Methylotuvimicrobium sp. KM2: one gene and its partner. The protein of the gene in region 2 interacts with the protein of the main gene of each other region in a pairwise test. Links are inferred from orthologs where the notes say so. Each region holds a gene or a part of one and is shown on either strand. Other genes may lie near its edges.

Region 1 (3,453 bases), 3.2 Mb from region 2 along the record:
ATCCGGGATAAACGGAAACTCAACGCCGTGTATCGTTTCGTTCGAGGTGTAGTGCAAATATGCCGCATTCGGATCCATTTGCCATCCGGTCACATCGGGAATCGTGGTGAATTTTTCGGATTCGGAACTGGCCGAAACAATCGCCTCGCAGAATCGCCCGCCATCCTTGATCGCTTTCTCGGACCAGGCCCCGGTATTTATGTAGCAGGCTTTGGTCTTGCCTCGCAATAAGTTCAAAGGTATGAATGAAAACTGGCCGGTCGCGCCGCCTTGTAAAAACAAGACTTTATAATTATCGGGAATCGCCATCAATTCGCGCAAATCGACTTCCAATTGTTCGGCAATCGTCGAAAAATACTTGCCTCGATGACTCATTTCCATCACCGACATGCCGCTAGCCTGCCATTCAAGCATTTCATCGCGCGCTTGCCGAAGCACCGCCTCGGGTAATGCCGATGGTCCAGCGCTGAAGTTATATATTCTGGCCATTATTCTTGTTCTCCCGAGTCCTGCTCTATTTCTGTTTCATTATCGACTTCCCCACCCAAATCGGACTCCGCTTCCATTCCTGCGTCCTCGTCTTCGGCCAAGCCTTCTATTCGATCGACTCCAACCACTTTTTCGTTTTTGTCGAGGCGAATAACCGTAACGCCTTGCGTATTCCGGCCGACGATCGATATTTCATCGACGCGGGTTCTGACTAGGGTACCGCCGTTCGTAATCAGCATGATTTCATCGCGTTCGGACACCAATACCGCCCCGACGACATTACCGTTACGCTCGGACGTTTGTATCGAAATCACGCCCTGTCCGCCTCGGCCTTTGCGTACGAATTCTTTCAAATGAGTCCGTTTACCGTAGCCGTTTTCGGTGATCGTCAATACGGTGCCTTCAGCCGATACGATCAGCGAAATGACTTTTTGTCCCGGCTGCAGTCTAATGCCGCGCACACCCGCCGCAGTCCGGCCCATTGAGCGGACGTCCTCTTCGTTGAAACAAACCGCCTTGCCGTCGGTCGAGAATAGTAAAATATTTTGTTGACCGTCGGTCACGGCCACACCGACCAAAGCATCTTCTTCGCGCAAATCGATCGCGATTTTACCGTTGGTGCGCTGACGCTCGAATTCGGGGAGCGGCGTTTTTTTAACGGTGCCGTTCGCGGTTGCCATAAAGATGAACTTATCGGCACTGAACTCTCTTACCGGCAGCAAGGCGTTAATATTTTCCCCGGCTTCCAGCGGCAGTAAATTGACGAAAGGCTTGCCTCGCGAGGCGCGGCTCGCGACCGGCAATTGATAAACCTTGAGCCAATAGACCTTACCTAGCGACGAGAAACAGAGAATCGTATCGTGCGTATTAGCAACGATCAATTTGTCGATAAAGTCGGTTTCTTTCGTTGCCGTCGCCGATTTGCCGCGACCGCCTCGCCGTTGCGCCTTATAGTCATCAAGCGGCTGTGCTTTGACATAACCTTCGTGCGATACGGTCACGACCATATCTTCCTCGGTAATCAAATCCTCGTCGGTCAGATCAAGATGATCCTGCAAAATCTCGGTGCGCCGTTCGTCGCCGTATTCCGCTTTAATCGCTTCAAGCTCTTCCTTGATAACCTCCATCAACCGAACATCGCTGCCTAGAATTTCCAGGTACTCGTCGATGAGTTTAAGCAAGTCTCTATATTCATTGACGATTTTTTCCTGTTCGAGACCGGTCAGACGATGCAGGCGCAAATCTAAAATCGCGCTTGCTTGCGTTTCGGATAATCGGTAGTACCCATCGACCAAGCCGAATTCGGGCGTTAAATCTTCGGGCCTAGACCGGTCGGCATCGGCGCGATCGAGCAAGGCATTGACCAAGCCGGCTTCCCAAGTCCTGGACAAGAGCCCGGCCTTCGCTTCCGCCGAATCTTTAGCCGATTTAATCAATGTGATCATTTCGTCAATATTGGCCAAAGCGATCGCCAAGCCTTCTAATATATGAGCCCTATCCCGCGCCTTGCGTAAATTATAAACCGTTCTGCGCGTAACGATTTCCCGGCGGTGATCGATAAAGGCCGTGAGAATCTCTTTTAGATTCATGCAATGAGGACGGCCGCCTAAAAGCGCAACCATATTGATACCGAATACCGTCTGCATTTGCGTTTGCTTGTACAGATTATTCAGTATCACTTCGGGAACTTCGCCGCGCCGAAGTTCGATAACCATACGCATACCATCCTTGTCGGATTCGTCGCGCAGACCTGAGATTCCCTCCAATTTGGCTTCCTTGACCATTTCGGCAATTTTTTCCAACAGCCTGGCCTTATTGACCTGATACGGCAACTCGGTCGTAATGATCGCATAACGGCCGCTCTCGCCGATTTCCTCGAAATGACAGCGAGCGCGTAAATAGACCTTGCCTCGACCCGTGGCATAGGCGCTACGAATCCCGGCCGCTCCGTTGATCGTTGCCGCCGTCGGAAAATCGGGCCCCGGAATAAATTGCATCAACTCGTTAATCGTAATTTCGGGATTTTCAATTTGTGCAAGACAGGCACTGACGACTTCGGTTAAGTTATGCGGCGGGATATTGGTTGCCATGCCGACCGCGATACCGGATGACCCGTTGATTAGAAGCGTCGGCACACGAGTCGGCAAGACTTTGGGTTCGGATTCGGATTCGTCGTAATTCGCTATGAAATCGACGGTTTCTTTATCGATATCGGCCAATAATTCATGCGCAATCTTGGCCATGCGAACTTCGGTATACCTCATCGCCGCCGGAGAATCACCGTCGACCGACCCGAAATTGCCTTGCCCGTCAATCAGCATGTAACGTAGTGAAAAAGGCTGCGCCATCCTAACGATCGTGTCGTAAACCGCAGTATCGCCATGAGGGTGATATTTACCGATAACGTCACCGACAACACGCGCTGATTTTTTATAAGCTTTGTTCCAATCATTGCCGAGTTCGCTCATTGCATAGAGAACGCGGCGATGTACCGGCTTCAAGCCGTCCCGAACATCGGGTAGTGCTCGACCGACTATCACGCTCATTGCATAGTCGAGATAGGACTGCCTCATCTCGTCTTCGAGATTGACAGGAATAATTTCTTTAGCGAAGTCCGACATTGATCCGTTTTTTACAAAAATAAAGCCCGTTACCTAAATCGGCAAGCGGTTTCCTTCAATGAGATAATTCCAAAAAGACTTATAAAAATCCTTACATCCAATGGAATTACGCGAGATACCAAAACCGGGAGATTATAACAAAATGTCGAACGAGAGTCGAAGAGCTTACGACTTTATCAAAGCTTCTCAAATGGAGCTAGCGCAAGAGCTGCAAAATGCAGCCTCGACCAACAACACAAACGCCATTTTTGACATAAAAGCATCATAGACCTGCCATCTATGTCACTTTTTTTTACAAAAGTTTAATATGCTTTTAATAACATATTACTAAATCATTGAAAAT
Region 2 (3,428 bases):
TGCGCTATAAAATGACGCATAGTGGTCCGCATCGTGCTGACTTAACTGTCTCCGTTAATAATCGACTCGCCAAGGACTTTGTATCACGCGGACAATTAAAATTGTTAGTCATATGTTTAAAACTTGCGCAAGTACAATTGTTGTCGACCCATCAGAGTAATAATGTCTGTGTTTTAATTGATGATTTCACTGCTGAATTGGATACGACTAAAAGATCTCTGTTAATAGAATATTTACAAACAATGAATGTTCAGGTTTTTATGACGGCCACTGAGATGTCTGAGTATGGTGATTTAAGTAAACTTAAAAACTATAAAATGTTCCACGTGGAACATGGTGAAATTAAACAAGCGTAATGTTTCACGTGAAACATTGGCACATTGAGAAGGTAGTAAACACACATGAGCGAAAATAATAAGCAGTACGACAGTTCCAATATTCAGGTACTAAAAGGTTTAGATGCGGTCAGAAAAAGACCGGGCATGTATATTGGGGATACCGATGACGGAACAGGGTTACATCATATGGTTTTTGAAGTGGTTGACAACTCGATTGATGAAGCCTTAGCCGGGTACTGCAAAGAGGTTAAGGTTATCATTCATAATGATGGTTCGGTTACGGTGTCTGACGACGGAAGAGGAATTCCCGTCGATATTCATCAAGAAGAAGGGCGATCCGCTGCGGAAGTCATCATGACTGTGTTGCATGCCGGCGGCAAATTCGACGACAACGCCTACAAGGTCTCGGGCGGATTACACGGAGTCGGTGTTTCTGTGGTAAACGCTTTGTCTGAGGAGTTGAATCTGGAAATCAGGAAAAACGGAAAACTCTATAAACAACAATATCTCATGGGTGAACCGCAAGCACCATTGGCGGAAATCGGGCCGACCGAGGGTAGCGGAACCAAAATTAATTTTAAACCGAGCGATCAGACCTTCGGCGATGTCGAGTTCCACTACGATATCTTGGCGAAAAGACTCAGAGAATTATCGTTTTTAAATTCCGGAGTCAGAATTTGTCTGGAAGACGAACGCACCAATAAACAAGACGTCTACGAATTCGAAGGCGGCATCAGCGCTTTCGTGGAACATTTAAATAAAAATAAAACGCCGTTATTTCCCGATGTGTTTCACTTTAGCGCCGAAAAAGAGGGTGTAACCGTCGAAGTCGCGATGCAGTGGAACGACTCATATCAGGAAAATATTTTTTGTTATACCAACAATATTCCGCAACGGGACGGCGGCACGCATTTAGCCGGATTTAGAGGGGCGTTAACCCGTACTATCAATCAATACATCGAAAATAACGGTTTAGCGAAAAAAGAAAAAGTCTCGACGACCGGCGACGATGCAAGGGAAGGGTTAACGGCAGTGCTTTCAGTCAAAGTCCCCGACCCTAAGTTTTCCTCGCAGACCAAAGACAAATTAGTTTCATCGGAAGTGAAGCCTTTGGTCGAATCAACGATGAATGAAAAACTGCAGGAATTTTTATTGGAAAAACCGCAAATCGCCAAAGCTATCGTCAATAAAATCATCGATGCGGCCCGAGCCCGTGAAGCCGCCCGAAAAGCGCGGGAAATGACGCGTCGCAAAACCACATTGGATATTGCCGGATTACCCGGAAAACTAGCCGATTGTCAGGAAAAAGATCCGGCCCTATCCGAATTGTTCATCGTGGAGGGTGACTCGGCGGGCGGTTCGGCGAAACAAGGCCGCGATCGTCGCACGCAAGCGATATTGCCGCTAAAAGGTAAAATCTTGAACGTCGAAAAAGCGCGATTCGACAAAATGATCTCGTCCGAAGAAGTCGGCACACTGATCACCGCGCTTGGTTGCGGTATCGGCAAGGACGAATACAATCTCGACAAACTCCGTTATCACCGCATTATTATCATGACCGATGCCGATGTCGACGGATCGCACATACGCACCTTGCTGTTGACGTTCTTCTACCGGCAATTGCCGGAAATCATCGAAAAGGGCTATATCTATATTGCCCAACCGCCGCTGTACAAGGTCAAGAAGGGCAAGCAGGAACATTACGTCAAAGACGATGCGCAATTGAACGATTACTTGATACAACTAGCCCTCGACAAAGCAGCACTGCATACCGATGACAGTGCACCGCCGATACAAGGCCAAGGCTTGGAGAAATTGGCGAAGGAATACACCGAGGTGCTAGCCATCATTAATCGCTTGACCAGCCGCTACGATGACGTGTTTCTCGAGCAATTAGTCTATATGGAGCGCGTGAGTGACGAAATCAAACAAGACAAGGAACGATTGGCAGCATGGGTTAGCCAATTGGCTGAACGCCTCTACAATCCGCAAAGCAAAATGGTATTTAAGATGGAACTCGATTACCGCTCGGCTGGTGATTACACGCTAACGGTCGACAAGCGCCATCACGGCAATACCAAAACCTTCATACTGCAAGCGGCATTCTTCGACAGCAAGGATTATCAGAAAATCGCGCAATACGCCGAAGGTACCGCCGGCATGTTCGGCGAGCAGTCTAATATCCGGATGGGCGAACGCCAGCAGCCGGTCGAAAGTTTTAAACAAGCGTTCGAGTGGATGATGAAAGAAGTCAAAAAAGGTCAGCACATCCAGCGCTACAAAGGATTGGGCGAAATGAACCCGGAACAACTCTGGGAAACTACGCTCGACGCCAACAGCCGCCGCATGCTGCAAGTCCGCATCGAAGACGCAATCGCCGCCGACGAAATCTTCACAACGCTAATGGGCGACATCGTCGAACCGCGCAGGGATTTCATCGTCAAGAATGCTTTGGATGTTACGAATTTGGATGTGTAGGTGTTTTTTGTCGGGTGCCACAAAAATTGAAAAGTGTGCCAAATTAGTGAAAAACTAGTGACATAAATAATGAAAAAATTCGGCAGTTTCTATTTTTACCTAAATTTTTAGTGCTACCTTGAAAAACCAGGCAAGCCTTATGGCTTGTCTGGTTGTACTGATGCATCCCTTCTTAAAGGGGCGTTATGAAAACGGATAATCGGTCAAAACAGATATCAGATCAAAAGTTAGTGAGTAGCCCGGCAGATGGAGCTTACGGAATCCGGGGCAAACACGGCTTTGATTATTCCGGATTCCACTGCGTCACATCAGAGCTACTCACTGACCCTTTGAGCATGTTTCCGTTGATTACGTTACAATCCACAAATGGATTTTGAAATTATTGGAAACATAAAACATCCGGAAACGTTTGCTCGTGGTTTGGCGATTAGAGAGCTACCAAGGCTTCGCAAAATTTATAGGCAAGGCAATTGGCGTAAGCGCAAAGGTTTTGCAACCGTTCGTTTACAAGATGGATCGCTTCGCGAAGCTGAAATTCACTGGTATGAGGCTTCGGGTATCGGCAAACGAGAATTTAAAATTAAGCGTTATATTGACACACAGCCATGAATA

Evidence for each region.
Region 1: the proteins of gyrB (region 2) and gyrA interact in binary tests that used the Escherichia coli proteins (3 or more experiments, as listed by UniProt). The link is inferred for Methylotuvimicrobium sp. KM2 from one-to-one orthologs.

What each region holds. Positions count from the first base shown.
Region 1 is NZ_CP150634.1:3,157,807-3,161,259, forward strand. The notes cover bases 289-3,411. They hold gyrA (DNA gyrase subunit A), read right to left. Parts: upstream 3,111-3,411; coding sequence 489-3,110; downstream 289-488. Other genes in these bases: serC (3-phosphoserine/phosphohydroxythreonine transaminase), read right to left, coding at 289-489. Also shown: more of serC, read right to left, coding at 1-288. UniProt on the Escherichia coli protein: A type II topoisomerase that negatively supercoils closed circular double-stranded (ds) DNA in an ATP-dependent manner to maintain chromosomes in an underwound state.
Region 2 is NZ_CP150634.1:3,555-6,982, forward strand. The notes cover bases 11-3,108. They hold gyrB (DNA topoisomerase (ATP-hydrolyzing) subunit B), read left to right. Parts: upstream 11-401; coding sequence 402-2,816; downstream 2,817-3,108. Other genes in these bases: recF (DNA replication/repair protein RecF), read left to right, coding at 11-356. Also shown: more of recF, read left to right, coding at 1-10; WJM45_RS00025 (hypothetical protein), read left to right, coding at 3,183-3,425; WJM45_RS00030 (hypothetical protein), read left to right, coding at 3,422-3,428. UniProt on the Escherichia coli protein: DNA gyrase negatively supercoils closed circular double-stranded DNA in an ATP-dependent manner to maintain chromosomes in an underwound state.